DNA from 2 places in the Hydrogenophaga sp. FG152 genome. Region 1 is predicted to be linked to the other one. Evidence: riboswitches for the same ligand, from Rfam matches in the RefSeq annotation. Region 1 holds a riboswitch; the other holds the start of a gene.

Evidence for each region. Region 1 has a riboswitch for S-adenosylhomocysteine ahead of metH (methionine synthase). Riboswitches for the same ligand answer to the same signal wherever they lie in the genome.
Region 2: it holds a riboswitch for S-adenosylhomocysteine, as region 1 does, so the genes downstream of both, ahcY (adenosylhomocysteinase) here and metH (methionine synthase) in region 1, are expected to answer to the same signal.

The regions. Positions count from the first base shown of each region.
Region 1 is NZ_JBMDKH010000007.1:199,656-214,259, forward strand. It holds gene ACODTB_RS10935 (LysR family transcriptional regulator) at 1-780, opposite strand, end outside; gene ACODTB_RS10940 (NAD-dependent succinate-semialdehyde dehydrogenase) at 939-2,378, shown strand; gene ACODTB_RS10945 (hypothetical protein) at 2,560-3,000, shown strand; gene ACODTB_RS10950 (DoxX family protein) at 2,990-3,388, opposite strand; gene ACODTB_RS10955 (hypothetical protein) at 3,507-3,731, opposite strand; gene metH (methionine synthase) at 3,744-6,440, opposite strand; S-adenosyl-L-homocysteine riboswitch at 6,519-6,614, opposite strand; gene ACODTB_RS10965 (PIN domain-containing protein) at 6,821-7,330, opposite strand; gene ACODTB_RS10970 (helix-turn-helix domain-containing protein) at 7,311-8,390, opposite strand; gene ACODTB_RS10975 (sigma-54 interaction domain-containing protein) at 8,501-10,072, shown strand; gene ACODTB_RS10980 (sulfurtransferase) at 10,277-11,167, shown strand; gene ACODTB_RS10985 (OsmC family protein) at 11,203-11,778, shown strand; gene ACODTB_RS10990 (acyl-CoA dehydrogenase family protein) at 11,775-13,082, shown strand; gene ACODTB_RS10995 (FAD-dependent oxidoreductase) at 13,079-14,344, shown strand; gene ACODTB_RS11000 (transcriptional regulator) at 14,366-14,604, opposite strand, start outside.
Region 2 is NZ_JBMDKH010000008.1:176,732-191,335, forward strand. It holds gene uvrA (excinuclease ABC subunit UvrA) at 1-2,561, shown strand, start outside; gene ACODTB_RS12010 (hypothetical protein) at 2,561-2,887, shown strand; gene ACODTB_RS12015 (hypothetical protein) at 2,892-3,272, opposite strand; gene ACODTB_RS12020 (MFS transporter) at 3,320-4,573, opposite strand; gene ACODTB_RS12025 (HAD-IIB family hydrolase) at 4,570-5,370, opposite strand; S-adenosyl-L-homocysteine riboswitch at 5,473-5,561, shown strand; gene ahcY (adenosylhomocysteinase) at 5,629-7,059, shown strand; gene ACODTB_RS12035 (TlyA family RNA methyltransferase) at 7,178-7,930, shown strand; gene metF (methylenetetrahydrofolate reductase [NAD(P)H]) at 7,946-8,776, shown strand; gene ACODTB_RS12045 (septal ring lytic transglycosylase RlpA family protein) at 8,773-9,207, shown strand; gene ACODTB_RS12050 (OmpW/AlkL family protein) at 9,357-9,965, shown strand; gene ACODTB_RS12055 (2Fe-2S iron-sulfur cluster-binding protein) at 9,975-11,081, opposite strand; gene paaD (1,2-phenylacetyl-CoA epoxidase subunit PaaD) at 11,086-11,592, opposite strand; gene paaC (1,2-phenylacetyl-CoA epoxidase subunit PaaC) at 11,602-12,444, opposite strand; gene paaB (1,2-phenylacetyl-CoA epoxidase subunit PaaB) at 12,444-12,740, opposite strand; gene paaA (1,2-phenylacetyl-CoA epoxidase subunit PaaA) at 12,737-13,750, opposite strand; gene ACODTB_RS12080 (CAP domain-containing protein) at 13,933-14,592, shown strand; gene ACODTB_RS12085 (23S rRNA (adenine(2030)-N(6))-methyltransferase RlmJ) at 14,602-14,604, opposite strand, start outside.

The sequences.
Region 1 (14,604 bases):
CAGCTGGAGGGTCGCGAGCCCGTCGCCCATGAGACCGCGGTCGATCATCACGGCCGGGATGACGGCCATCCAGTCCGTGCCGCGCACCAGGGCCGCCAGCTGGGTCAGGGACTCGCACGTGGCCGCGATGAGGGGCGCCGGCAACCCGTGCTCGATGTGGTACTGCGTCACCGTGCCACCCGGGCCGCCCGGCGAGCCCAGCAGCACCCATTCGGTCTCGAGCAGCTCGCGGATGGAGTCGGCGCCCGCCAGGGGGTGGTCTTCCCGGGCGATCACGGCCAGATCGCTGCGGAACAGCTCCACGCTCGTCAGGTTCGGTGACACGCCTTCGCCAGGCACCGCCGTGATCGCGAGCTCCACCTTGCCCTGTTGCAACGCGGACTCCAGGTGCTCGTACACCCCGCTGGTCAGGTTCAGCCGCACGTCGGGAAAACGCTTGTGGAAATCCGGCACCACGTGGTGCAGCAGGGTCGCGGTCGGCGTGGGGCCCAGGCCAATGCTGAGGTGACCGCCACTCTTGCCCCGCAGGCGATCGGCATCGCTGAGGATCTGGCGCGACTCGCGATCGACGATCTGCGCGCGCTCGTAGATCTGCCGGCCCTCCGCCGTCAAGGTGATCCCATGGGTCGATCGCACGATCAGCCTCAGCTTCAGCTCGTTCTCAAGCGCCTGGATGCTGGTGGTCAAGCCCGCCTGGGACACGTCGAGCTCTCGCGCGGCTCTGCGAAAACTGCCAAACTCGACAATGGCCAGAAAGGTTCGCAGCTGCTGAAGTGTCATGTCGTGATCACCGCAGGAAGCGGCCCTGGAATTATCGCGGACAAGCGCACGCGATGAGGCTCGAGATTTCCCGCATGCCACCGTGCCCGCGCGACCATTCGACTGCTGTTAAGGTTCCGCCTTTCCCCTCCCCGTCTTCACCGCTTCAGGAGACTTCCTTGACGTACCCCAACACCCAACTCTTCATCCAAGGCCAATGGCGCGATGCCCAAGCGGGCGAGACGCTGGCCGTGTTCAACCCGGCGACCGGCAAGGAAATCGGGCGCGTGGCGCACGCGCGCCAGGCCGATCTGGACCTGGCCCTGGCCGCCGCACAGAAGGGCTTCGAGACCTGGCGCGACACGCCGGCCATCGAGCGTGCCAAGGTGATGCGCGCGGCCGCCGGCCTGATGCGCGAGCGCGCAGGCGCCATCGCCCGCCTGCTCACGCAGGAGCAGGGCAAGCCGCTGGCCGAAGCCAAGGGCGAGGCCATGGCCGCCGCCGACATCCTCGAATGGTTCGCCGACGAAGGCCTGCGCGTCTACGGCCGCATCGTGCCCTCGCGCGGCAACCTGGCCCTGCGCCAGATGGTGCTCAAGGACCCGGTGGGCCCGGTGGCCGCCTTCACGCCCTGGAACTTCCCCATCAACCAGGTCGTGCGCAAGCTCGCGGCGGCGCTGGCCACGGGCTGCTCCATGATCGTCAAGGCGCCCGAAGAAACCCCGGCCGCGCCGGCCGAGCTGGTGCGCGCCTTCGCCGACGCCGGCCTGCCGGCGGGTGTGCTCGGCCTGGTCTACGGCACGCCGTCCGAGATCTCCAGCTACCTGATCGCGCACCCGGTCATCCGCAAGATCACCTTCACCGGCTCCACGCCGGTGGGCAAGCAGCTCGCGGCCATGGCCGGCCAGCACATGAAGCGCGTGACCATGGAGCTGGGCGGGCACGCGCCGGTGATCGTGGCGGAAGACGCCGACGTGGCCCTGGCCGTGAAGACCGCGGGCGGTGCCAAGTTCCGCAACGCAGGCCAGGTCTGCATCTCGCCCACGCGTTTCCTGGTGCACGAGAGCATCGCCAGGGAGTTCTCGGCCGCGCTGGTCAAGCACGCGGCCGGCCTCGCCGTGGGCGACGGCTCGGCCGAGGGCACGCAGATGGGCCCGCTGGCCAACCCGCGCCGCGTCACGGCCATGGCCGAGTTCACCAAGGACGCCGTGGACCGCGGCGCCACGCTGGCCACCGGTGGCGAACGCATCGGCGACGAGGGCAACTTCTGGCGGCCCACCATCCTCACCGACGTGCCGCTCGAAGCCCGTGTGTTCAACGACGAGCCCTTCGGCCCCATGGCCGCCGTGCGCAGCTTCAACACGCTGGACGAAGCCATCGCCGAAGCCAACCGCCTGCCCTACGGCCTGGCCGGCTACGCCTTCACGCGCTCGCTGAAAAATGCCGACCTGCTCGCGCGCCGGGTGGAGGTGGGCATGCTGTGGGTCAACATGCCCGCGATGCCCTCGGCGGAAATGCCCTTCGGCGGCATCAAGGATTCGGGCTACGGCTCCGAAGGTGGCCCGGAGGCCATGGAGGCCTACCTGAACTCGCGCGCCGTGGCGATCATGAACGTCTGATCGCTCGATGCAACGGCCTGGGAACCAGGGTTCCCGGGCCTGCGGGCCGAAACGGGGATGGCGAAACGCAGGCCGATGAACGAGACATCGCCCAAGTTTCTGGCCGCGACGCGTTGGAGTCAGCCGCCTTGAAGCCACATTGAAACGTGCATACTGTCGTGCCAACGTTGCGGAGATGCGTATGGACTTCTTTTCAGGTGTGCTGACCATGCGCCGAAAGCGCAAGGCCGAAGCGAGCATTCAAGCGCTGTTTGAACTGTGCCAACGCCTGGGCATCGATCTGGGTCCTCCGGCGACCCTCGCCCGGCATGCGGTCAAGTTCTCGTGCGACCGCATGCCGGGATTGTTGAATGGGCGCCTCAAGGGCCTGGTTCTCACGACCGCCGTGCTGGTCATTGCGTTCATGCGCAGCGACCAGCCCAGAGCCATGCGGGTGCTCTGTGCCGCGGCCTTGTCCAGAGCCCTGCTGGCGGCGAGCAAGGACGGCACGCTGCACACGCACGCGGATGCAGAGGGCGCGCTGCTGCAGATTGCCCAAGAGCTTATTCGGCAGTTCAACACCCAGCAGAAGACCCAGCTCCAGGCCGTCTCAGGTCGGAGCGCCCCTCAGATCACTTGTTAGGTCCGATGCGGTGCGTGAACGCCACGACCAGCGCGGTCACGAAGAAGAAGGCCTGCAGCTCCAGGCGCCAGCCGCCGGTGTTGGTGAGATCGAACCAGTGGCCCATGTGCGCCAGGCCCACGGCGAAGGCCATGTTGATCGCGATGACCAGGGCCGCCGGCACCACCCACACGCCCGCGAGCAGGAACAGCGGCGCCACGAACTCGCCCAGGTACACGCCATAGGCCAGGAAGCCGGGCAGGCCCTTGGCGACCAGCATGCCTTCGATGCCGCCCACGCCGCCGGTGATCTTGGCCCAGCCGTGCAGCACCATCAGGAGCGCGAGCGTCCAGCGCAACAGGATGACGCCGAGCCGGGGGTGGTTGAAGAGGTTGTTGAGCAGGTTCATGGTGAAAAGGTTTTAAGAAGCCAACATCAAAAAGGGGATGTACGGTAGGCAGAGCCGCCGCCGCATGAGGAGGTTCCCGGCACGCGCCGCCATGGCGCCCGGTGACAGGGTCGGTGACCTACTGGCGCTTCCAGTGTCTGTACCCGCGCCATCCCCACACCGCCAGGCACCCGGCGCCCAGGACCAGCGCCAGCCAGCCCAGGCCCGCCGAGCCCGCGACGATGTCCCGCAGCGCCGGCGACTGGAGGCGGTGGGGCGCGATCAGCACGATCAGGCCAATGGCGGCGAGCAACACGCCTTTCCAAAGCAGGTCGTCGTTGGGGCGTGGGTTCTTCGACGTCATCGTTCTGCGTCCTCACAGGTTCGGCGCGAGCCAGCGCTGCAGCTCGTTGCGCGCCACGGCGCTGCGCTCGGCCAGGTCGTCCACCTGGTCGTCGCCGATCTTGCCGACGTTGAAGTAGGTGCTCTGCGGGTGGGCGAGGTAGAAGCCGCTCACGCTGGCCGCCGGGGTCATGGCCAGGCTCTCGGTCAGGCCCATGCCGATGTCCTCGCACTGCAGCACGTCGAACATCGCGCGCTTGACGGAGTGGTCCGGGCAGGCGGGGTAACCCGGTGCCGGCCGGATGCCCTGGTACTTTTCCTTGATCAGCTCTTCGTTGCTCAGCGCCTCGTCGGCCGCGTAGCCCCAGAGGTCGGTGCGCACGCGGTGGTGCATGCACTCGGCCAGCGCCTCGGCCATGCGGTCGGCCAGGGCCTTGAGCATGATGGCGGAGTAGTCGTCGAGGTCGTCGAGGAACTGCTTTTCCTTCTTCTCCACACCCAGGCCGGCGGTCACGGCGAACATGCCCACGTAGTCGTTGGCTTCGCCCCGGGGCGCGACGAAGTCGGCCAGGCAGCGGCTGGGGCGCATCACACCGTCGATCTCGTGCTTCTCGGCCTGTTGGCGCAGGCCGTGCCAGGTCAGGGCCACGCTGGTGCGGCTCTCGTCGGTGTAGAGCTCGATGTCGTCGTCGTGCACGCTGTTGGCCGGGTACAGGCCCACCACCGCGCTGGCGCTGAGCCAGCGGCCTTCAATGAGGCGCTGCAGCATGCGCTTGCCGTCGCTGAACACGCGCCGCGCCTCTTCGCCCACCACCTCGTCCTTCAGGATCTCGGGGAAGGGGCCGGCGAGGTCCCAGGTCTGGAAGAACGGGGCCCAGTCGATGTACTTGGCGATCTCGTGCAGGTCGAAGTTCTTGAACACGCGCTTGCCGATGAACTTGGGCTTCTGCGGCGTGTAGGCCTTCCAGTCGATCGGCGTCTTGTTCAGGCGCGCGCGCGCCAGCGGCCACAGCGGCACCTGCTTCTTGTTGGCGTGCTGGTGGCGCACGCGCTCGTAGTCGGCATTGACCTCGGCGATGTAGGCCGCAGCCTGGTCGGACAGCAGGCCCTGCGCCACGCTCACGCTGCGCGAGGCGTCGGGCACGTAGACCACCGGGCCGTCGTAGTGCGGCGCGATCTTCACCGCGGTGTGCACGCGGCTGGTGGTGGCGCCACCGATCAGCAGCGGGATGCCCTTGCCGCGGAAGTGCTCGTCCTTCTGCATTTCGCCGGCCACGTACTGCATCTCTTCCAGGCTGGGCGTGATCAGGCCCGAGAGGCCCACGATGTCGGCGCCCTCGGCCTTGGCCATGGCCAGGATCTCGTGGCAGGGCACCATCACGCCCATGTTCACGACCTCGTAGTTGTTGCACTGGAGCACGACGGTGACGATGTTCTTGCCGATGTCGTGCACGTCGCCCTTGACGGTGGCGATCACGATCTTGCCCTTGGGCTTCACGTCGCCGCCGGCCGCCTGCAGGGCCTGCTTCTCGGCTTCGATGTAGGGCAGCAGGTGCGCCACGGCCTGCTTCATCACGCGCGCGCTCTTGACCACCTGCGGGAGGAACATCTTGCCCTGGCCGAACAGGTCGCCGACCACGTTCATGCCGTCCATCAGCGGGCCTTCGATCACATTGAGCGGGCGGCCACCGCCGGCCTCGATCTCGCGCCACATCTCCTCGGTGTCTTCGGTGATGAAGTCGTTGATGCCGCGCACCAGCGCGTGGCTCAGCCGCTCGCGGATCGGCAGCGCGCGCCATTCGTTCTTCTTGCTGTCGTCCTTGGCCGAGCCCTTGGCGCTCTCGGCCACTTCCACCAGGCGTTCACCCGCGTCGGGCCGGCGGTTGAGCACCACGTCTTCCACGCGCTCGCGCAGCTCGGGCTCCAGCTCGTCGTACACGCCCACCATGCCGGCGTTGACGATGCCCATGTCCATGCCCGCCTGGATCGCGTGGTACAGGAACACCGTGTGGATGGCCTCGCGCACCGGATCGTTGCCGCGGAAGCTGAACGACACGTTGGACACGCCGCCGCTGACCTTGGCGCCCGGCAGGTGCTGCTTGATCCAGCGCGTGGCGTTGATGAAGTCCACCGCGTAGTTGTTGTGTTCCTCGATGCCGGTGGCGATGGCGAAGATGTTGGGGTCGAAGATGATGTCTTCGGGCGGGAAGCCCACTTCGTCCACCAGCACGCGGTAGGCGCGCTCGCAGATCTCGACCTTGCGCTCGTAGGTGTCGGCCTGGCCCTTTTCGTCGAAGGCCATCACCACGGCGGCCGCGCCGTAGCGCTTGACCAGGCGCGCCTGGCGCTTGAACTCGTCCAGGCCTTCCTTCATCGAGATGGAGTTGACGACGCCCTTGCCCTGCACGCAGCGCAGGCCGGCCTCGATCACCTCCCACTTGGAGGAGTCCACCATCACCGGCACGCGCGCGATGTCGGGCTCGCCGGCGATCAGGTTGAGGAAACGCACCATGGCGGCCTTGCTGTCGAGCATGGCCTCGTCCATGTTGACGTCGATGATCTGGGCGCCGTTCTCGACCTGCTGGCGCGCCACGGCCAGGGCGTCCTCGAAGCGCCCTTCCAGGATCATGCGGGCGAAGGCCTTGGAGCCGGTGACGTTCGTGCGCTCGCCGACGTTGACAAACAGGCTGCCCGGCTCGATGCGCAGCGGCTCCAGGCCGGAGAGCAGCATGGGCGGCACGGGGGTGGACGACGACGGGGAAGCGGATACGGAGGACATGAGGCTCACCAAGGCAGTTTGCGAAAAACAGACCGGTGAGCGCCGTTTGGGCCTGTTCGCGCCCACTCAAGCCTGACGCACGGTGGGGGCTGAAAGCCCGCCGGCGCTGCAACGCTCCTTGAGAAGCGGGGATTTTAGCGGGTGATGACGCCAAAGCGCGTTATCCATATGTATGGAAATCGCGATTTCTTATGCACGTTCAACACCACGTGCATGCAAAAAGCGCTTTTTGCTCAGAGCAAAAGTTCAAAGGCTGGCACGGGCTCTTCTCGGCGCCGTAGGGTCGCCCCTTTCGCCGCGGCCCCGACGGGCTCGACACGCAGACTTCGCATTCAACGCAGCGCGTTCAACCTGCTTTCCGCTTCGGCCCAAGGCAGCCGACGCTTACCCGACTTCATCCCATCCAGCGCTCTCAATGCCTCATCGACCGACAGCAACTGGTTTTCAACCATGGCACACAGTAGTCCGATCGTGCCCATAACGCTGACCTGCTCCAGGTCCGCGACCGCGCGCAAATTGGCATCCCCCGTCAGCAAGGTGCAAACCTCCTGCTTCGCGAGCGCTAACGCGAGGTAGTCGTTATGACTTGGCTTTGGGCCATTTTTTGCCCGAAGCAAATGATTGTGCTGCCGTGGCAATTGCTCGGCATACGCCACAAAATCACCGCTGACCTCCATGACCAGCAAACCCAAGTCTTCAAGACCCGGGCTACCCGGCTCAATTTCTTCGTAATACAGCAGATCCGGAATGCCGAACTGCATTGGAAGTTGAAAGAGCGTTCCCATCAACGCTCCCGCTTCCATGTCGATCAGGATGTTGGCATCACTGATGAGCAGCCGCATCCGACGACTCCAACTGGCGCTCCTTGTGGAAGCGCATCATCGGGATACCCAGCAGCTCAGCTGCCTTGCCCTCAGAAATGTACTGCTCGGCCAACGCACGGTACACGAGCTGATCAAATAGCCGTGGGTGCTCTTGCGGCAGCGGATCGCCCGGCTCGTTCTTGCGCCAACCCTTCGCCGAAAACCGCTTGAACATCGAAAGATGAGCGGTCTCGGTAATCACGCTGCATTGTTTGGCTCGTTGCAACCATCCAGCCATCGACAAGCCGAACTCGTGTTTGAGTCCATACAGTTCTTGCCATTCCAACGCATGGCGCTGCTGTCCAAGAACATGGCGAACCGCGACACATGGGACCAGAAATGCACCAGCAAACCGATCGCAAGCCTTCTCTTCATCGATGCCTTCCGCCAGTCGACCCTCCAGCAGCAGGTGTCCGAGTTCATGCGCTAGCGTGAACCGCTGCCGATCACCGGGCCAGCGCTTGGAGACGGCCACGACAGGAAATTCACGTCCGTCCTCGGTTCGCGCCGTGGCGGTCAAGCCAGAAAACCCCGGGTTCTCTTCATCAACCACGATGACCAGTAAACCAAGCACCTCGAGGGTGTCCGTAAGGTCGGCAATCGGGTTCATGCCCAGCTGCCAAGCGTTGCGAACCAAGTCCGAGAATGCATCAATCTCGCTCAACGAAACCACACGTTCAGGCAGGCCCGCAGGAGGTGAAAACGCAGGAAACGGCAATTCAGGAAAGGCTCCGAGCAACTCCACACGTTTTTCTACAAGCTCGGCAACCTTGATCTTCAACGCATCCTGCGCCGTCTTGCCAAAAGCCGAAAGCTTGCGGAACTCAGGATGCAGCAGTTCTACCGTGTGCGTGCGAAAGAAATATTCGGTGCGAACCCCACAAGCTTTGGCCAGATTGAGGAGCTGAGACGACGACGGGGTCAAAAAACCCTTTTCATACTTTTGGATAGCGGTGTGCGACACACCCACTTTTTCACCCAAAGCAACAAGGGTGAGGCCTGCCGCCAACCGCGCTTGACGAATGCGATCTGCAATCATGGTGCGTCCTTGGTTGTGGTTTAAAATATCTGAAGATTTTCAGATATTTTAAACCACAACCTGTGGTGGCATACCGAATCCCCGGCGCGATGTTTGCTTGCCCGTCGCCCATGCCCACCAGCCCCAGCGACCTCGACAGCCCCGCGACCGACTGGCACGCCCAGGAGCTGCTGCTCATGCGCGAGGTGATGAAGCTGGTGGGCCGCAGCCTGGCGCCGGCCTTCGTGCTGCGTGAGATGCTGCACCTGATGAGCGAATTGCTGGGCCTGAACCGGGGCCGCATGGTGCTGGCCGGCGAGGCCGCGCCGGGCGAGGCGCGCACGGCCTCGGTGCGCCATGCCTACGGCCTCACGGCCGAGGAAGTGCAGCGCGGCGTGTTCCGCTGGGGCGAGGGCATCACCGGGCGCGTGCTGGCCACCGGCCTGCCGGCCATCGTGCAGGACGTGGACGCCGAACCGCTGTTCCTGTTTCGCACGGTGCCGCGCGAGCGCCTGCCACCGCAGACGGTGGCCTTCATCGCGCTGCCGATCGAGGTCAACGGCGCGACCATCGGTGTGCTGGCCTGCCACCGCATCCGCAGCCGCCAGCGCCACCTGAACGACGACCTGGCCGTGCTGCGCATCCTGGCCACGCTGGCCGGGCAGCTGCTGCGCCTGGAGCAGCTGGTGGCCGAGCAGACGCGCCAGCTGCTGGCGCGCAACGCGGCCCTGGCCCGCGCGCTGGACAGCGCCAGCGCCCGCTACGGCCTGATCGGCCGCTCGCCCGCGCTGCTGCAGGCGCTGGGCGAGCTCGAGCGCGTGTCGCAGTCGCAGGCCACGGTGCTGCTGCTGGGCGAGTCCGGCACCGGCAAGGAGCTGTTCGCGCGCGCGGTGCACCTGGCCAGCGGCCGGCACGACCAGCCTTTCATCAAAGTCAACTGCTCGGCGATCCCCGAGACGCTGTTCGAGTCCGAGCTGTTCGGCTACGAGAAAGGCGCCTTCACCGGCGCGAACACCGCGCGCGCCGGCTGGTTCGAGCAGGCCCACGGCGGCACCATCTTCCTCGACGAGATCGGCGAGCTGCCGCTGGCCATGCAGTCCAAGCTGCTGCGCACGCTGCAGGAAGGCACGCTGGTGCGCCTGGGCGGCACGCGCGAACTCAAGGTGAACGTGCGCCTGGTGGCGGCCACCAACCGCGAGCTCGCGCGCGAGGTGCAGGCCGGGCGCTTCCGGCAGGACCTGTATTACCGGCTCAACGTGATCCCGATCCGCCTGCCCAGCCTGCGCGAGCGCGGCGAGGACGTGCGCGCGCTGGCCCTGCACTTCGTGAACCGCGCCAACCAGGCGCACCAGCGCAACGTGAACCTCGCCCCCGACGCGCTGGCGCGGCTGGAGGCGCACGACTGGCCGGGCAACATCCGCGAGCTGGGCAACCTGATCGAGCGCCTGGTGCTGCTGGCCGACCACACCCTGGTGACGGCCGCCACGCTGGAGCGCTTCATGCCCCAGGCCCTGGGCGCGGCGGCGGCCGCCAGCGAGGCCGAGCCGCTGGTGCGCGACTACCAGAGCGCGCAGTCGCACAGCGCCCAGGCCCTGCTCGACGCGCTGGCCCGGCACCAGGGCAACCAGTCGCGCGCGGCGCAGAGCCTGGGCCTCACGCTGCGGCAGTTCGCGTACCGGTTGCGCAAGGCCGGCCTGCGCTGAAGACCGCGCAATGTGTCGACATTGTGTCGACACATTGAAGATGGCGAGGGGTTTCCGACCTCCGGCGGCCCTTGGCTCAGAAGCAAAAATCGCTTTGGAATCAAAGGCCCAAGTCGACTTTCGGTGTCTCTCACGAAGCTGGCACAACGGTTGCAAAAGACAGCACAGGCAATCCCGCCGGCCCCGTCCTTTCGTGAGGTTTCCATGAGCATCGACGCCACCCTGATCGCCCCCGCCCAGTTGCAGGCCCTGCAGTCGTCCGAACCCGTGGTGGTCATCGACACCCGCGACGCCGAGACCTACGCCGCCGGCCACATCCCCGGTGCGGTCAACCTGCGCGAGGTCTTCACCTACCTGGCCACGTCCACCCCTGAAGGGCTGGATGCCCTCAAGGCCACCTTCGCCGCCGCGCTCGGCGCCGCCGGCCTCTCGGGCAAAGAGACCGCCGTGTTCTACGAAGACGCGATGAACAGCGGCTACGGCCAGTCCTGCCGCGGCTACTACCTGTTGACCTGGCTGGGCTACCCGAAGATCAAGGTGCTCAACGGTGGCTTCAGCGCCTGGAAGGCCTCGGGCCTGCCGGTGTCCACCGAGGCCGCCACGCCCACGCCCGCCACCTTCCCCGAACTGGTCGGCACCGACGTGATGCTCACCCAGGCCGACGTGCAGGCCGCGCTGGGCACCGACACCGTGCTGCTGGACGTGCGCGACGTGGACGAGTGGATCGGCGACAGCTCGTCGCCCTACGGCAAGGACTTTGCGCCCCGCAAGGGCCGCCTGCCCGGCGCGAAATGGGTCGAGTGGTACCGCTTCATGAAGCCGTCCGCACAAGGCCCTGTGTTCAAGACGCCCGACGAGGTGAAGGCCGAGTGCGCCACCGCTGGCATCGCACCCGACGACACCGTCTACCTCTACTGTTTCAAGGGCGCGCGCGCCTCCAACACCTTCCTGGCCCTCAAACAGGCCGGCTTCAGCGACGTGCGCATGTACTTCGGCTCGTGGAACGAGTGGTCGCGCGACGAGAGCCTGCCGATCGAGACCGGCCTGCCGGTGGCGAAGTCGAGCAAGAAGCCCAGCCTCGCCCTCGCGGCCTGAACCACCCACCCCGCTTTTTCAACCCTGGAGACCCCATGTCCGCCACCGACACCCTTGAACCCACCGCCCCCGCCGCGACCGTGAAGGCGCACCTGCGCCCGATCGACGGCGCCGGCCTCGCCGCCTTCGCCGCCAAGGGCAAGGCCAACCCGGCCAGCCGCGGCACCAACAAGGTCCACACCGTGATGGAGGGCCAGTACCGCTCGCTCTCCACCGTGGGCCAGCACGCGCCGGTGGTGGTGGACGAGCCGCTGCACCTGTTCGGCCAGGACACCGCGCCTGCCCCGGGCGAGATCGTGCTCTCGGGCCTGGGCGGCTGCCTGGCCGTGGGCATCACGGCGGTGGCGACCTGGAAGGGCGTGAAGCTCAGCAAGCTCGAGGTCTTCCTCGAGGGCGACATCGGCAACCCCGCCGCCTGGGGCGCCGGTGGCGCGCTGGAGAAAACGCCACCGGAGATGGGCTTTCAAGCCATCCGCGTGAAAGTGCTGGTGGAAGGCGATGCCCCGCGCGAGGTGCTCGACGAGATCGTGCAGCACGCCAACTTCTACTCGCCGGTGGCCAACTCGATGCGCAACCCGATCCCCTTCACCATCGGCCTGGCGGACGCATGAACCCCCTCGACCTGCCCCGCGAGCTGACCCACGACACAACGGTGATCTGTTCCGCGTTCGAGGCACCTGCGGCGCAGGAAGCGGTCGAGCCCAGGGACACCGAGGGTCCGGCTTCGCCGGCCCCAGGTGTCGCCCCCCTCCCGCCGAAGGCGAGAGAGGGGGGTGCGCCGCAGGCGCGCGGGGGGTGTTTCACTTCCGCCGACGAGCTGCTGGCCGCGGTGCGCGCCGTGGCGCAAGGCCCGCTGGCCGCGGTGGTGGAGGCGATCGACCGCGAAGGCCACTACCCGCGCGAGGTGCTGCAGCAGCTGGGCGCGGCAGGGGCGTTCAGCGCCCACCTCGACGCACCCGCGGGCCGTGCGGACTACGGCCTGGCGATCCGCGCCATGGCCGAGGTCTCGCGCGTCTGCGGCGCCACCGGCTTCATGGTGTGGTGCCAGCTGGTCTGCGGCCTGTACATGCAGGCCAGCGGCAATCCGGCGCTGGGCGGCGCGGCGCTGCAGGCGCTGGCCAGCGGCGAGGCCTTGGGCGGCACCGCCATGTCCAACCCCATGAAGAGCTACGCGCAGATCGAGAGCCTGCTGCTCAAGGCCACGCCGGTCGAGGGGGGCCACCTGGTCAGCGGCACCCTGCCCTGGGTCAGCAACCTCGGCCCGGGCCATGCCTGCGGCGCGCTCGCGGCGGTGGTGGACGCGCAGGGCGAGCCGCTGGGCCGCGAGCTGATGTTCCTGCTGCGCTGCGACGCGCCCGGCGTGGAGCTGCGCGACTGCCCGAGCTTCTCGGCCATGGAAGGCACCGGCACCTACGCGCTGCGCCTGAAGGACGTGTTCATCGGCGCGAACGAGCGCATGGCCGAACCGGCCAAGCCCTTCATCGCGCGCATCCGCGCGGCCTTCGTGCTGCTCCAGTGCGGCATGGCGGTGGGTGTGGCGCAGGGCGCGATCGACAGCATGTGGGCGGTGGAGGCGCAGCTGGGCCATGTGAACCAGTTTCTCGAAGACCGGCCCGACGCCTTGCAGGCCGAGCTGGACGCGCTGACCGCGCGCGTGATGGCACTCGCCGACACGCCGTTCAACGACAGCGTGGACTTCTTCATCGACGTGCTCGACGCGCGCGCCCACGGCGCCGAGCTGAGCCTGCGCGCCGCGCAGTCGGCCTTGCTGCACCAGGGCGCGCGCGGCTACCTCATGAGCTCGGACGTGCAGCGCCGCGTGCGCGAATCGCACTTCGTGGCCATCGTCACGCCCGCGATCAAGCACCTGCGCAAGGAGATCGCGCGCCTGTCCGCCGAGGTGATGCCGTCATGAACACCGCCCCCTCCTTGTCCCCGGTCGCGACGGCCGTGCAGGCGCTCGCGCCCTACCAGACCTACCTCTGCGACGCCTGCGGCTACCTCTACAACGAAGCCGACGGCGACCCCGACGGCGGCCTGCCACCCGGCACGCGCTACGCCGACATTCCCGACGACTGGGCCTGCCCGCTGTGCGGCGTGACCAAGGCCGACTTCCGGCCTTACACGCCGCCCTCTCTGGAAGCCCTGCGCGCCGCCCTGCCCCGCAGCTCGCCGGTGGCCGCGCGCGGTGGCGCGGCCGGCGTGGTGATCGTGGGCGCGGGCCGCGCCGGCTGGCAGATGGCCGAGGCGCTGCGCGCGCTCGACGCGAAGCGGCCGATCACCCTGGTGAGCCAGTGCGCGGGCGACCTGTACGACAAGCCACTGCTGTCCGTCTCGCTGGCGCGCGGGCTCGCGCCCGACACCCTCGCCAAGGAAAGCGGCCCCGCGGCGGCCGCGCGCCTGAACCTGCGCCTGCTCGCCCACACGCAGGCCGTTCGCATCTGCCCCGACACGCGCACGTTGCGCACCACGCGCGGCGTGCTGCGCTACGACCACCTCGTGCTGGCGCATGGCGCCCAGGCCGCGCTGCCGCCGGCCCTGCCCGCCGCGCTGTGCTGGCGCATCAACCACCTCGACGCCTACCAGCGGCTGCGCGCCGCGCTGGGGACTTCACCGAAGGACGTGGCCATCGTCGGCGCCGGCCTGATCGGCAGCGAACTTGCCAACGACCTCGCGCTCGGCGGCCACCGCATCACCCTGCTGGACGTGCAGGCCGCACCGCTGGCGCGCTGGCCCGCCGAGCAGGCGGGCGCGCCGCTGCTCGATGCCTGGAAAGACCTGGCCATCCGTTTCGTGGGGGGCGTGCAGGTGGCGCGGCTGGAGCCGGTGGCCGGCCGCTACCGGCTCACCACCGCCTGCGGCCAGCGCTTCGCGGCCGACCAGGTGATCGCCGCCGCCGGCCTGCAGACACCGACCCGGCTGGCGCGCAGCGCCGGGCTCGCGTGGAACCAGGGCATCGCGGTGGAAGCCGCCACGCTGCGCACCAGCGACGACCTCATCCACGCCCTGGGCGACTGCATCGCGGTGAACGGGCAGCCGAGCCGCTTCATCGAACCGATCGCGCGCCAGGCCCGGGCCATCGCGGCCAAGCTCTGCGGCGCGCCCCCCGCGCCGTACGCACCGCGCGCGGCGGTGGTGCGGGTCAAGACCACCTCGCACCCGCTCACGCTGCACTGAGCGCAGGGGCGCGCGGGGCGCTCAGCCCTGGGTCTTCTCGTGCGCCAGCGCGAAGGCGAGGATCACCTCGCGCACCACCTTGCGCTGCCCCACCGGCAGGTTGAGGTAGGCGTCAAACATCTCGCGCTCCTCGAAGCTCAGGGCCTCGTCCCAGCGCTTGCGCTTCTCCTGCACGCGGCGGCGCACATCCGGGCCGTAGCGCAACACCTCGGGCTCCACCTTCAGGATCTCGGCCAGCAGCTGCAGCTTGTCCTGCGCGG
Region 2 (14,604 bases), on a different contig from region 1:
GCCAGCGGCGCTACCTGGAAAGCCTGAACGCCTACGCGCGCAGCATCGTGCAACCCGCGGGCCGGCCCGAGGTGGACGCGGTCTACGGCATCCCGCCCACGGTGGCGATCGAGCAGCGCCTCTCGCGCGGCGGCCGCAAGTCCACCGTGGGCACCACCACCGAGGTCTGGCACTTCCTGCGCCTGCTCTACGTGAAGCTGGGCACGCAGCACTGCATGCACGACGGCGCGGCCGTGATGCCGCAGAGCGCCGACAGCATCGCTGCCGCCATCCTGGCGCGCTACAAGGGGCAGCACATCGGCCTGCTCGCGCCGCTGGTGGTCAACCGCAAGGGCGTCTACACCGAGCTGGCGGACTGGGCGCGCCCGCGTGGCCACACCCACCTGCGGGTGGACGGCGAATTCCTGCCCACCACCGGCTTCCCGCGCATCGACCGCTTCAAGGAGCACACCATCGAACTGCCGGTGGCCGACTTCGTGGTGAATGCGGACGACGAGGCCGCGCTGCGCCGCGAGCTGAACAAGGCGCTGGAGATCGGCAAGGGCGTGGTGCACGTGCTCACCCCGCTCGACGGTCTGGCCCAGGCGCTGGCCGACGGCGCGTCCACGCGCGACCTCGGCACGCTGGAGGTGTTCTCCACCACGCGCGCCTGCCCGGTCTGCGCCACCAGCTACCCCGAGCTCGACCCGCGCCTGTTCTCGTACAACAGCAAACACGGCTGGTGCCCGGACTGCGTGGGCACCGGCGTGAAGCTGTCGAAAGACCAGCGCAAGGCGCTGGACGACTCGGTGCGCGACGACAAGGAAAAGGGCCGTGAGCAGAGCTTCGCCGAACCCGAGGTGGACGACCTGGTGGACGAGGCCTGCCCGGCCTGCGCGGGCACGCGCCTGAACCCGCAGGCGCGTGCGGTGCGTTTTGCCGGCGTGGGCATCACCGATGTCGCATGCCTTTCCGTGCGGGAGGTCAGGACCTGGGTGCAAGGCCTGATGAAGGACCTGGCGCTCAGCGCGCGCGAGGCCGACATCGCGCGCGACCTGCTGCCCGAGATCGAAAGCCGCCTGGCCTTCCTGGAAGAGGTGGGCCTGAACTACCTCACGCTGGACCGGGGCGCGCCCACCCTCAGCGGCGGCGAGGCACAGCGCATCCGCCTGGCGGCGCAGCTGGGCAGCAACCTGCAGGGCGTGTGCTACGTGCTCGACGAGCCCACCATCGGCCTGCACGCGCGCGACAACGCCATCCTGCTCAACGCGCTGCACAAGCTCGGCGACCAGGGCAACACCCTGGTGGTGGTGGAGCACGACGAAGACACCATCCGCCGCGCCGACCACATCATCGACATCGGCCCGAGCGCGGGCAAGCGCGGCGGCCGCGTGGTGGCCCAGGGCTCGGTGGACGACCTGTCGGCCAACGCCGACTCGGTGACCGGGCGCTACCTGCTGCACGCCATGAAACACCCGCTGCAGGCGCGTCGCGCCGCGCCCCCGGCCGACGAGGGCGCGCACTGGCTGCGGGTGAGCCGCGCCAACCTGCACAACCTGAACGAGCTCGACGCCGCCGTGCCGCTGCAGCGCCTGGTGGTCATCACCGGCGTGTCGGGCTCGGGCAAGTCCACGCTCGCACGCGACGTGCTGCTGACCAACGTGGCCGCCGCCGTGAGCCAGCGCAGCACCAAGGCCGGGCGCGATGCCATGGACAAGGGCAAGCACCCCGCGTGGAGCGGCTGCGCCGGCCTGAGCGGTTTCGAGACCGTGGACCGCGTGCTCGAAGTCGACCAGACCCCGATTGGCAAGACGCCGCGCAGCTGCCCGGCGACCTACATCGGCTTCTGGGACACGGTGCGCAAGCTGTTCGCCGACACGCTGGAAGCCAAGGCGCGCGGCTACGGCCCGGGCCGCTTCAGCTTCAACACCGGCGAAGGCCGCTGCCCGGCCTGCGAAGGCCAGGGCATGCGCACCATCGAGATGAGCTTCCTGCCCGATGTGAAGGTGCCCTGCGAGGTCTGCCACGGCGCGCGCTTCAACCCCGAGACCCTGGCCGTGACCTGGAAGGGCAAGAGCATCGGCGACGTGCTGCAGATGGAGGTGGACGAGGCGGTGGGTTTCTTCGCCAGCATGCCCAACATCAGCCATCCGCTGCAACTGCTCAAGGACGTGGGCCTGGGCTACCTCACGCTGGGCCAGCCCAGCCCGACGCTCAGCGGCGGCGAGGCGCAGCGCATCAAGCTCGTGACCGAGCTCAGCAAGGTGCGCGACGACGTCACGCGCCGGGGCCAGAAGGCGCCGCACACGCTCTACGTGCTCGACGAACCGACCGTGGGCCTGCACATGGCCGATGTGGAGAAGCTGATCCGCGTGCTGCACCGCCTGGTGGACGGCGGCCACAGCGTGGTGGTGATCGAGCACGACCTGGACGTGATGGCCGAGGCGGACTGGATCATCGACCTCGGGCCCGAAGGCGGCAACGGCGGCGGGCGCATCGTGGCGGCCGCGCCGCCCGACGAGGTGGTGCGCCTGGGCACCCACACCGGGCGCGTGCTGGGGCCGGTGCTGGCGCGGACCTGATGCCCGACAGCCAGGTCATCCACATCCACGCCGAGGCGCCGGCCAAACCGGCGCTCGGCGCGCCGTGCAACGGCTGCGGGGTGTGTTGCCTGGCCGAGCCCTGCCCGCTGGGGCGGGTGATCTCGCGCAAGCGCTTCGGCGCCTGCGACGCGCTGCGCTGGGACGGGGCCTTGGCGGTCTACCGCTGTGGTGCGGTCAGTGACGCGCGCGGTGTGCTGGGCCCGCGCTGGCGCTGGGCGGCGCCGCTGTTTCAGCGGCTGGCGCGGCGCTGGATCGCCGCTGGCGTGGGGTGTGATGCCGCGCTGCAGGCCGAGCGCGGCGACTGAGCGGTCAGCGCGCGAACAGCACCACGATACCCACGGCCAGCAGGGCCACAGCCCCCATCAGCAGGCGCGTGCGCTTGCGCAGCAGGTCCACGGCGCCCACCAGGCGCGCGTTCTGTTCGGCCAGCTCGGTCAGGGTCTGCGCCATCTGGGTCTGCACGGCGGCCTGCTGGTCGATCAGCTGGCGCGCCTCGATCAGGCGGTTCTTGAGCTCGCCCAGGGTGGGCGGGGCTTCGCCCAGGTCCAGCGGGGCCGGCGCGGTCGTGCCGGCCGGTGGTGTCTTCGAGCGGTCCAGCAGCTTGCGCGCGGCGTTGAGCACCGTGGGCGCGTGTTCGATCACGTCCCCCCAGGGGATGACTTTCAGGGCAACCAGCCAGGGAATGGCCATGGGGAGATCCTTTCGCTTGTCGGGTTGGCGTTGAGGTTGGGAGCCGCTCAGCCGCGCGGGGTTCCTTCAGATGGGGCCGAAACGGTCCGTCTCAACAGCCACCAGCCCACACCAGCGACCGACAGCAGCAAGGCCGGGAAGCCGAGCGTGGGCGCCCACTGCAGCGCGGCGGCGCCCAGCGCGGGCGCGAGCACCCCGCCCAGGGTGTAGGACAGCACCAGCACGGCGGTGCTGTTGACCAGCGTGATGCCTTCCTCGCGCGAGCCGATGTCGATCATCGCCAGCGTGTACAGACAACCGCCCGCGCCGCCCCAGAGGAAGGCCACGGGCGCGGCCAGCCAGGGCGTGCCGGCCACGAAGGGGATGACGAGCGTGGCCAGCAGGGTGATCAGGGCGCAGGCCCGCATGATCGCCAGGCGCGCGCGGTGGCCGTCGCCCCAGCGCTGTGCTGGGTGGTGGGCCATGCGGTCGGCCAGCACGCCGGCGGGCAGCATCATGAGCGCGCTGCCCAGGCCGCTGGCCGAGACCAGCAGCGCCGCCACGGTGGCGCCCAGGCCCAGCGCCAAGCCGTAGAGCGGCAGGATGGACGTGAGGCCGCTTTCGAAGAAACCGCCGACGAAGCCCACGGTCATGATCAGCGGGTGCGCCAGCAGCGCGTGCCACACGCCCGACAGGCCCACCTTCGCACTGTGGGTGTCGGCGGCGTCGGGCAGGCGGGGGATCAGCAGGCTCCAGACCAGGCCGATGGCCATGAAACCGAGTGCGATCCACAGGGCCGCGTCGCTGTCGGCGCCGACCCAGGCCAGCATGAGCGGGCCGACCACGAAGGTGATGCCCACCATGGTCTCGAAGATGCCCACATAGCGCCCGCGCTGCCCGGGCGGCGAGAACTCGGCCACCACGGCCTCGGCCAGCACCCAGCGCAGGCCCGAGGCCATGCCGGCGGCGATCTTGAACACGAACCAGAGCCACAGCAGCGGCGTGAAGGCGAAGCCGGCGGTGGCGATCACCGGGATCAGCGCGGCCAGCCACAGCGTGGGCCGCCGGCCCAGGCGCTGCGTGATGGCCGAAGCGAACGGTGTCATGAAGAACACGCCGAGCCAGCCGCTGGCGGCGAACACGCCGGCCAGCGCGGTCGATTCGCCGCCGCCCTTCAGGCGCAACAGCAGCAGCGGTGTGAGCATGAAATAGCCCACCAGCTCGAAGAAGGTGGAGCCGAAGATCGCGACCAGACCGAGCCGCGCCTCGGCGGGCGGGTGGCCGGGCAGGGTGCCGGTGGGTGGCAGCGGGTGCTCGCTCATGCGCCCGCGGCCCGCGCGCCCAGCACCGCGTCGGCCACCTCGGTGAAGCCCGCGCCGCGCTCGCCCGCCGCCACGTAGCGCGGGTGCTGCGTGAGCGCGCCCCAGAAGCGCGCGACGTTGGCCACGCCCACGCTGTGCGGGAAATGGCCGAACATGCGCGCGTCGTTGGTCGAGTCGCCGACGTAGACCCAGCGGTCGATTTCGTCGTCGAGCGCGCGGCCCAGGCGCGAGCGCACGATCCAGCGCGCACCGGCCAGCTTGTCGTGCTCGCCGATCCAGCCGTTGATGTGGATGGAGCTCACCGTGGCGTTGAGGCCCTCGCTTTTCATGAGTTGCACCACCGTGGCGATGTCGGCTTCGCTCAGGTGGGCGAACTCGCTGTGGTCGATCGCGATGTCGGTCTCGCGCCCCGGGCTGTCGGTGGCCAGGCGGGCCTGCGGCAGCTCGGCCAGCACACGCTGCGCGGTGGCCTGCAGCTTCGCGAAATGGGCGGCGCGCGTGGCCGCGTCCTGCAGGTAATCGCGCCTGAGCTCGCCCGAGGCGCCGCGCCACAGCGCCACGGCGCCGTTCTCGGCCACGATGGCGTCCACCGGCCAGGCCAGCGCGAAGGCCTCGCTCCAGCCGGCGGGCCGGCCCGTGATGGCAAACACCGGCAGGCCGGCGGCGCGCAGGCGGTGCAGCGCGTCCAGGGCATCGGGGGTGATCGCGCCCTCGGTCGTGAGGGTGTCGTCGATGTCCGTCAGCACGCCGTGGATGCGGGCGCGGTCCGTGGCGGGCCAGAGGGTGAGGGGATTCATGCGCATGGAAGGCGGGCAGTGTCGCACAGGGCCCCGCGCGCCGCAGGTGCCACCGGCGACGCGCGGCAGGGGGCAGATCGAGGCCGGTGCGGTAGAATCGCGCGATCCGAGGAGCGTTGCAGCGCCCCCACTGAACACTTCAGCAGCGGGGCGTGAGGCTCGGACCATCCATGCAACGACGCTCATCCACATCCCGTGCGATGAGTTCTTTTTGACTCAATGCCAGATGTGGTTTGTCCATCCTTTCCGGAGCGAACCATGAATGCACGTCTGAACAACCCGACCGCCGACAGCGCGATCGCCGACCTTTCCCTGGCCGAGTGGGGCCGCAAGGAAATCCGCATCGCGGAAACCGAAATGCCCGGCCTGATGGCCATCCGTGAGGAATTCGCCGCCGCCAAGCCGCTCAAGGGCGCGCGCATCACGGGCAGCATCCACATGACGATCCAGACCGCGGTGCTGGTCGAAACCCTGCAGGCCCTGGGCGCCAGCGTGCGCTGGGCTTCGTGCAACATCTTCTCCACGCAGGACCATGCCGCCGCCGCGCTGGTCGCGCAGGGCACGCCGGTGTTCGCGCACAAGGGCGAAACCCTGGCCGAGTACTGGGACTTCACCCACCGCATCTTTGAATTCGGCGCCGCCGGCACCGAAGGCGAAGGCCCGAACATGATCCTGGACGACGGCGGCGACGCCACGCTGCTGATGATCCTGGGCCAGAAGGCCGAGAAGGACCCGTCGGTCATCAGCAAGCCGACCAGCGAGGAAGAAACCTGCCTGTTCGCCGCCATCAAGGCCAAGCTCGCGCAGGACTCGACCTGGTACACCCGCAAGGCCAGCCAGATCATCGGCGTGACCGAAGAGACCACCACCGGCGTGCACCGCCTGAAGGAAATGGCTGCCCGGGGTACGTTGCCGTTCCGCGCCATCAACGTCAACGACTCGGTCACCAAGAGCAAGTTCGACAACCTGTACGGCTGCCGCGAATCGCTGGTCGACGGCATCAAGCGCGCCACCGACGTGATGATTGCCGGCAAGGTCGCTGTGGTCGCCGGGTATGGCGATGTGGGCAAGGGCTCGGCCCAGGCACTGCGCGCCCTGTCGGCGCAGGTGTGGGTGACCGAGATCGACCCCATCAACGCCCTGCAGGCCGCGATGGAAGGCTACAAGGTCGTGACCATGGAGTACGCCGCCGACAAGGCCGACATCTTCGTGACCACCACCGGCAACAAGTCCATCATCACGCACGACCACATGGCCGCGATGAAGGACCAGGCCATCGTCTGCAACATCGGCCACTTCGACAACGAGATCGACATCGCCTCGATCGAGAAGTACGAGTGGGAAGAGATCAAGCCGCAGGTCGACCACGTCAAGTTCCCCGACGGCAAGAAGATCATCCTGCTGGCCAAGGGCCGCCTGGTGAACCTGGGCTGCGGCACCGGCCACCCCAGCTTCGTGATGTCGAGCTCGTTCGCGAACCAGACCATTGCCCAGATCGAGCTGTTCACCCAGCCGAAGAAGTACGAAGTGGGCCAGGTCTACGTGCTGCCCAAGCACCTGGACGAGAAGGTCGCGCGCCTGCACCTGAAGAAGGTCGGCGCCATGCTGACCGAGCTGACCGACGAGCAGGCCGCCTACATCGGCGTGAGCAAGGCCGGCCCGTACAAGCCGGACACCTACCGCTACTGAACGCACCCCCGCCGCACTTCGCGCGACCCCCTCAAGGGGGCGATGCCTGCGGCCCGGCAAAGCCGGTTCCGCGGCATCTCTGGATGGCGGGTTGGCGTTTGTGCCGTGATCCTCTTTGATGAGAGCCGATCAACTCATTGTCGAGCGTGGCCTGGCCGCCACCCGTTCGCAGGCCCAGCGGCTCATCGCTGCGGGCGTGCAATGGCGCGCGTCGGGCGGCGACTGGAAAGCGGTCACCAAGAACGGCGAGGAACTGCGCGAGACGGCCGAGCTGCGCCTGCTGGACACGGCGGAGACGCGCTATGTGTCGCGCGGCGGCCTCAAGCTGGAAGGCGCGCTGCGCCACACCGGCCTGGACGTGAGCGGCCTGCGCTGCCTCGATGTGGGGCAGAGCAGTGGCGGTTTCACCGACTGCCTGTTGCAGCGAGGCGCCGCGCGGGTCGTGGGGGTGGACGTGGGCCAGGGCCAGCTGCACCCGCAGCTTCAGGGCGACCCGCGCGTGGTCTGCATCGAGAAGTGCAACGCGCGCGATCTGTCGGCCCAGGGGCTGGCGGAGGCGGGCGGCGCGCCGCCCTTCGATCTGATCGTGGGTGACCTGTCGTTCATCTCGCAGACCCTGGTGTGGCCGGCCCTGGTGCCGCTGCTGGCGCCGGGCGGGCAGATGCTGATGCTGGTCAAGCCGCAGTTCGAGCTGCAGCCCGGGCACATCGGCAAGGGCGGTCTGGTGAAGGACGCGGCGAGTTACGCCATCGTGCGCGATCGCATCGCGCAGGTCTGCGAAGAGCAGGGCCTGCGGATGCGCGACTACGTCGAGAGCGCGATCACCGGGGGTGACGGCAACCGCGAGTTTTTTGTGTATGCGAGCAAGTGATGCAAGGAGGGGACCGTGAGTCTTCCCATCAGCCTGGAATTTTTCCCGACCAAGACGCCCGAAGGCGCGGTCAAGCTGCGCGCGGTGCGCCAGCAGCTGTACGCGCTCAAGCCCGAGTTCTGCTCGGTGACCTTTGGCGCCGGTGGCTCCACGCAGGACGGCACGCTGCAGGCCGTGACCGAGATCATGGGCGAGGGTTGCCCGGCCGCACCGCACCTGAGCTGCATCGGGCAGTCGAGCGCGAGCATCCGCGAACGCCTGGCCGCCTATGCGGCCGCCGGCATCCGCCGCATCGTGGCCCTGCGCGGCGACCTGCCCAGCGGCTACGGCGTGGGTGGCGAATTCCGCTACGCCAGCGACCTGGTGGCCTTCGTGCGCGCCGAGACCGGTGACCGGTTCCACATCGAGGTGGCGGCCTATCCGGAAACGCATCCGCAGGCCCGCTCGCCCGAGGCTGACCTTGAGGCCTTCGCGGCCAAGGTGAAGGCCGGTGCCGACTCGGGCATCACGCAGTACTTCTTCAATGCCGATGCCTATTTCCGCTACCGCGACGAGCTGCGGCGCGTGGGCGTGGACGTCCCGGTGGTGCCGGGCATCATGCCCATCACCAGCTCCACGCAGCTGATGCGCTTCTCCGACGCCTGCGGCGCCGAGATCCCGCGCTGGATCCGCATGCGCCTGCAGGCCTTCGGCGACGACACCGCGTCCATCAAGTCCTTCGGCCTGGACGTGGTGACCGACCTGTGCGAGCGCCTGCGCGGAGGCGGCGTGCCGGGGCTGCACTTCTACACCATGAACCAGAGCGGGGCCACGACGGACATCGTCCAGCGCCTCGGTCTTGCATGAGCCTCAAGCCCGCGGTCACGCTGGCGCTGGCCACCTTGTTGTGGCTCGGCGGCTGCGCGACGCGAGCGCCGGACATGCCCGACCTGGGCAGCGTGCCCGATGCCTCGGCCGACGACGCCGACACCCCGGACGCCAGCGAGAGCGTCATCGCGCGGGGCCTGGCGTCCTGGTACGGCGAGCCTTTCCACGGCCGGCGCACCGCCAGCGGCGAGGTCTACGACATGAACGAACTCACCGCGGCCCACAAGACCCTGCCGTTCGGCACCCGCGTGCGCGTGCGCCACGCCCGCACGGGCAAGGAGGTAACGGTGCGCATCAACGACCGAGGCCCGCACGTGCCGGGTCGCATCATCGACCTCAGCCGCGCGGCCGCGTCGGCGCTGGGCATCGTGCAGGGCGGCGTGGGCCGGGTCGTGCTGTTGCGCGACTGAAGCGCGTGGCTTGACCTGCGTCAAGCAAGCCGCACCAACGGGGCCAGGTCGCCGGCCGGTTTGACGTGGCGCAACGCCGCGCCATGCACGGTCTTCTGTAATGGACGCGGGGATTCTCCCGAGTCAACAACGCAACACAGAAGACCATCATGAATACGCAGCATTTCGCCCTGGCCGCCCTCGCTTCCACCTGCCTGCTCGCCTCGGGCGCCGCCCTGGCGCAGAACGACTTCCAGGCCGGCAGCGTGCTCGTGCGCGCCCGCGCCGTGCACCTGGACAGCGCCAACAAGGACGGCACCGGCCTGGGCCTGGCCATGAACAACAAGGGCTTGCCCGAAGTCGACGTGAGCTACTTCTTCAGCAAGAACCTGGCGGCCGAGCTCATCCTCACCGTGCCGCAGAAGCACACCATCACCTCGAACGGCACCGCCATCGGCACGCTGCGCCACCTGCCGCCCACGCTGACCGTGCAGTACCACTTCGATGCGCCCGGCTTCAAGCCCTATGTGGGCGCGGGCTTCAACTACACGCGCTTCAGCTCGGTGCACCTGCTGGGCGGTGCGGCCGACGTCAAGCGCAACAGCTTCGGCCCGGCGTTGCAGGTGGGGGTGGACATCCCGCTGAGCCAGCAGCTCTACCTGAACGTGGACGTGAAAAAGGTCTTCATCAAGACCGACGTGAGCGCCGGCGGTGTGAAGATCGGCCAGTTCAAGGCCGACCCGGTGCTGGTCGGTGTGGGCCTGGGCTGGCGCTTCTGAGCGCGAGCCTCAGCGCTCGTCGTAGCTCACCACCACGCGGTCGGTGGTGGGCCGCGCCTGGCAGCTCAGCACGAAGCCCTTGTCGGTTTCCCAGGGTTCGAGCGTGAAGTTCTTGTCCATCTGCACCGCGCCTTCCATCACCTTGGCGCGGCAGGTGCAGCACACGCCGCCCCGGCACGACCAGGGCAGGTCCAGCCCGGCGTTCAGGGCCACGTCGAGCACGTGCTCGTCGCGGTTCATGCGCAGCTCGTGCGGCTTGCCATCGAGCACCACGGTGAGCTCGACCTCGCCTTCGGCGCGCACGGCCGGTTGGCCGAGCACGGCGGCCCGGCGCTGGGCCGCCGGCAAGGCCTCAAGCGTGGGCGAGGTGAAGCGCTCGGTGTGCACGCGGTCGGGGCGCACGCCGGCGTCGAGCAAGGCCTTTTCGGTCGCCTCGATCATGGCCTCGGGGCCGCAGATGAAGACCTCGTCCATGCTGCCCACGGGCAGCAGCGTGTCGATCAGCGCGCGCACCTTGTCGGCGTCGATGCGGCCTTCGAGCAGCGGCACCTCCTGCGCCTGGCGCGAGAGGATGTGGATCAGCGTGAGGCGGTCCGCGTAGCGGTCCTTCAGGTCCTGCAGCGCCTCGTTGAACATCACGCTGCCCATGCGGCGGTTGCCGTAGACGAGCGTGAATTTCGAGGTGGGCGATTCTTCCAGCGTGCTGGCGATGAGCGAGAGGATGGGCGTGATGCCCGAGCCAGCCGCGAAACCCACGCGGTGCACCGCGCGCGGCTTGTGGATGGTGAAGCGGCCGTCGGGCGGCATGGCCCTGAGCGTGTCGCCGGCCTTCAGCTGGGTGGCGGCCCAGTTGGAGAACACGCCCCCATCCACGGGGCGGATGCCCAGCGTGAGCTCGCCGCGCTGCGTGAGCAGGCTGCGCGGGCTGCTGATGGAGTAACTGCGGCGCACGTCCTGCCCGTCGATGGTGGCGCGCACGGTGAGGAACTGGCCGGGCTCGAAAGCGAAGGTGGCGCGCTGCTCGGGCGGCACGGCGAAGGTGATGGCCACCGCGCCGGCGGCCTCGGGGTTGATGCGGGCGATCGGGAGTTCGTGGAAGCGGGCGGCGGTGGACATGGCGTCAATACGGTTTGAAGTAGTCGAACGGTTCGAGGCAATCCAGGCAGCGGTACATCGCCTTGCAGGCGGTGGAGCCGAAGGGCGAGGTCTCGGTGGTGTGGGTCGATCCGCATTGCGGGCAGGGCACGGTCTCGCGGCGCAGCGCTTGGCGCGAGAACTTCAGGGGCGCTGCGGTGGAGCCTTGTGGCTCGCTGCCGCATTGCGGCGGCGCGATGCCGTAGGCACGCAGCTTCTCGCGCGCGGCCTCGCTCATCCAGTCGGTGGTCCAGGCCGGGGCGAGCTGCGTGACCACGCGCGCGGTGAGGCCCGCGTTCGCCAGCGCGGCGCGCACGTCGTCCTCGATCTGTCCCATGGCGGGGCAGCCGCTGTAGGTCGGCGTGATCACCACTTCCGGCACGCCATCCGCGCCGGTGCGCACGCCGCGCAGGATGCCGAGCTCGCCCAGGCTGACCACCGGGATCTCCGGGTCGGCCAGGCCGGCGAGCGCGTCATGGATCTCGGTGTGCATGATGGGAACTCACCACACGGCCTGCGGGTGCGCGCGCGCCAGGCTCTGCATCTCGGCGAGCAGAAAACCCATGTGCTCGGAGTGCACGCCGTGTTTGCCCTGCGGCACATAGCCCTGCACGGCGGGGCGCTGCAGCGTGGCCTCGCTCAGCGTGTCGTCCACCAGCGCGTCCCAGTCGGCCTTCAGGCTGGCCACATCGACGCCGGTGCCGTTGTTCACCGCGGCCGTCTCGGCCTCGCTGCCGATCCAGAACTCCTGGCCATAGGGCAGCAGGTGGTTCAGAGCGGCCTGTGCTCGCGCACGCGACTCGTCGGTGCCGTCGCCGAAGCGCACCAGCCAGTCGCTGGCGTGGCGCAGGTGGTAGCGCACTTCTTTCAGCGATTTGGCCGCGATGGCCGCGAGCTGCGCGTCGCCGGACGCCTGCAGCCGGTCCCACACCAGCACCATGAGCGCGCTGTAAAGGAAGTTGCGCGCGATGGTGGTGGCGTAGTCGCGGTCGCCAGCGACGGTGCCCGCCAGCGGGCCGCTGTGCGGCAGCTCCAGCAGCGTGAGGTTGCGGAACTCGTGCGTGTCGCGGAAGTAGGCCAGCGTGTCTTCGGTGACCGCACCTTCGGTGCGTGCGCCTTGCAAATGGGCGAAGCGCCGCGCCAGGGTTGCGTCGGCGTTGATCAGGGCGGCCGCGTGCTGGTAGAGCAGGCGCGCCTGGCCCAGCAGGTCCAGGCTGTTGTTGGCCAGCGCGAGGTCTTCTTCGAGGATGGGCCCGTGGCCGCACCATTCGGCGTTGCGCTGGCCCAGCACCAGCGCGTTGTCGGCCAGGTGCAGCAGGTAGTCGATCGGCGCGGTGGTGTCCATCACATGTGCCCCACTTTGTCGGGGATCTCGTAGAAAGTGGGGTGGCGGTACACCTTGTCGGCGGCCGGGTCGAAGAAGCTGTCCTTGCTGTCGGGCTCGCTGGCCGTGATGCCGCTGCTTTGCACGACCCAGATGCTCACGCCTTCCTGGCGGCGCGTGTAGACGTCGCGCGCCAGGTGCAGCGCGTGCTGCGCGTCGCTGGCGTGCAGGCTGCCGCAGTGCTTGTGCTCCAGGCCCTGCTTGCTGCGCACGAAGACTTCCCAGAGCGGCCATTCCTTGAGTGCGGGGGTGTTCATGCGGCCTCCTTCATGGCACGTTGCTGTTGTTTGCGGGCGTGAGCGAGGGCGGCTTCGCGCACCCAGGCGCCGTCGTTCCAGGCCTTCACGCGGGTGGCCAGGCGTTCCCTGTTGCACGGGCCGTCGCCGTTGACCACGGCCCAGAACTCGTCCCAGTCGATCTGGCCGTAGTCGTGGTGGCCGCGCGCCTCGTTCCACTTCAGCTCCGGATCGGGCAGGGTGACGCCCAGCACCTCGGCCTGCGGCACGGTTGCATCCACGAATTTCTGGCGCAGGTCGTCGTTGCTGATGCGCTTGATGCCCCAGCGCATGCCCTGCACGCTGTTGGGGCTGTCGGCGTCGGGCGGACCGAACATGGCCAGGCACTTCCACCACCAGCGGTTCACCGCGTCCTGCACCATGGCCTTCTGCTCGGCCGTGCCCTGCATCATGGTCATCAGCGACTCGAAGCCCTGGCGCTGGTGGAAGCTTTCTTCCTTGCAGACGCGGATCATGGCGCGCGCATAGGGCCCGAAGCTGCAGCGGCACAGCGGGATCTGGTTCATGATCGCCGCGCCGTCCACCAGCCAGCCGACCACGCCCACGTCGGCCCAGGTCAGCGTGGGGTAGTTGAAGATCGAGCTGTACTTGGCCTTGCCACTGTGCAGCGCGTCGAACATCTGGTCGCGGCTGGTGCCCAGCGTCTCGGCCGCGCTGTAGAGGTACAGGCCGTGGCCGCCTTCGTCCTGCACCTTGGCCACCAGGATCGCCTTGCGCTTGAGGCTGGGCGCGCGCGAGATCCAGTTGCCCTCGGGCAACATGCCCACGATCTCGCTGTGCGCGTGCTGGCTGATCTGCCGCACCAGCGTCTTCCGGTAGGCTTCGGGCATCCAGTCGCGCGGCTCGATCTTGCCGTCGGCGTCGATCACGGCGTCGAAGTGCGCCTGCAGGGCGGTGTCGTGGGGCACGGCCTTGAGCGGGGCACCGGATGGGGCGTCGGCGTCGGGCACATTGAAGGACTGGGTGTACATGCGGAATCTCCTGCGCAATGAGGGTGCGGATCGCAGTATAGTCAATTAGCCGACCGTACGGTCGGCTAATTTCGCAGCGCCCGCCCAACGGTTTCCGGAACGGCGGTGCTGCCTGGCCGAAGAGCGGTCGTCTTCTACATCCGCTTACCCCACGCCTTTGGCCCGCCCCTAGAGTGGAGCGCATGCAACACCTGTCTCTTCCTTCCGAACAACGGCTCGCTGGTGTGGGCTTGATCCTTGGGGTCCTGCTGGCCTTGACCGCTTGCGGCGGTGGTGGGGGCGGTGGCGGCGACGCGGGCGCCAGCGGCGGGGCCGATGCGACGATCGGCGTGCCCTCCCCGCCGAACAGCGCGGGCGGCGCCGGCACGGGCGGCGGTGGGTCGACGCTGGTCGCCCTGGACGCCAGCACCAGCTGCAACCTGCCCGACTTCCGCAACAGCCTGCTGCAACAGATCAACGCGGCGCGGGCCGCGGCGCGCAGCTGCGGCGGCACCGCGATGCCGGCGGTCGCGCCGCTGGCCTGGAACGACGCCCTGTTCTCCGCCGCCGCGCGGCATTCGACCGACATGGCCGTCAACAACTACTTCTCCCACACCGGGCTGGACGGGCGTTCGGCCTCGCAGCGCATCGCCGCCGAGGGCTATGCGTGGTCGTGGGTGGGGGAAAACATCGCGGCGGGGCAGACCTCTGTCTCGACCGTGATGAGCGGCTGGCTCGCCAGCGCCGGCCACTGCGCCAACCTCATGCGCGCCGAGTACCAGCACGTGGGCGTGAGCTGCGTGCAGCGCAGCGGCACCACCTACGGCCGTTACTGGACCATGACCCTGGCCCGGCCGCGCTGAACCCGGCGTTCA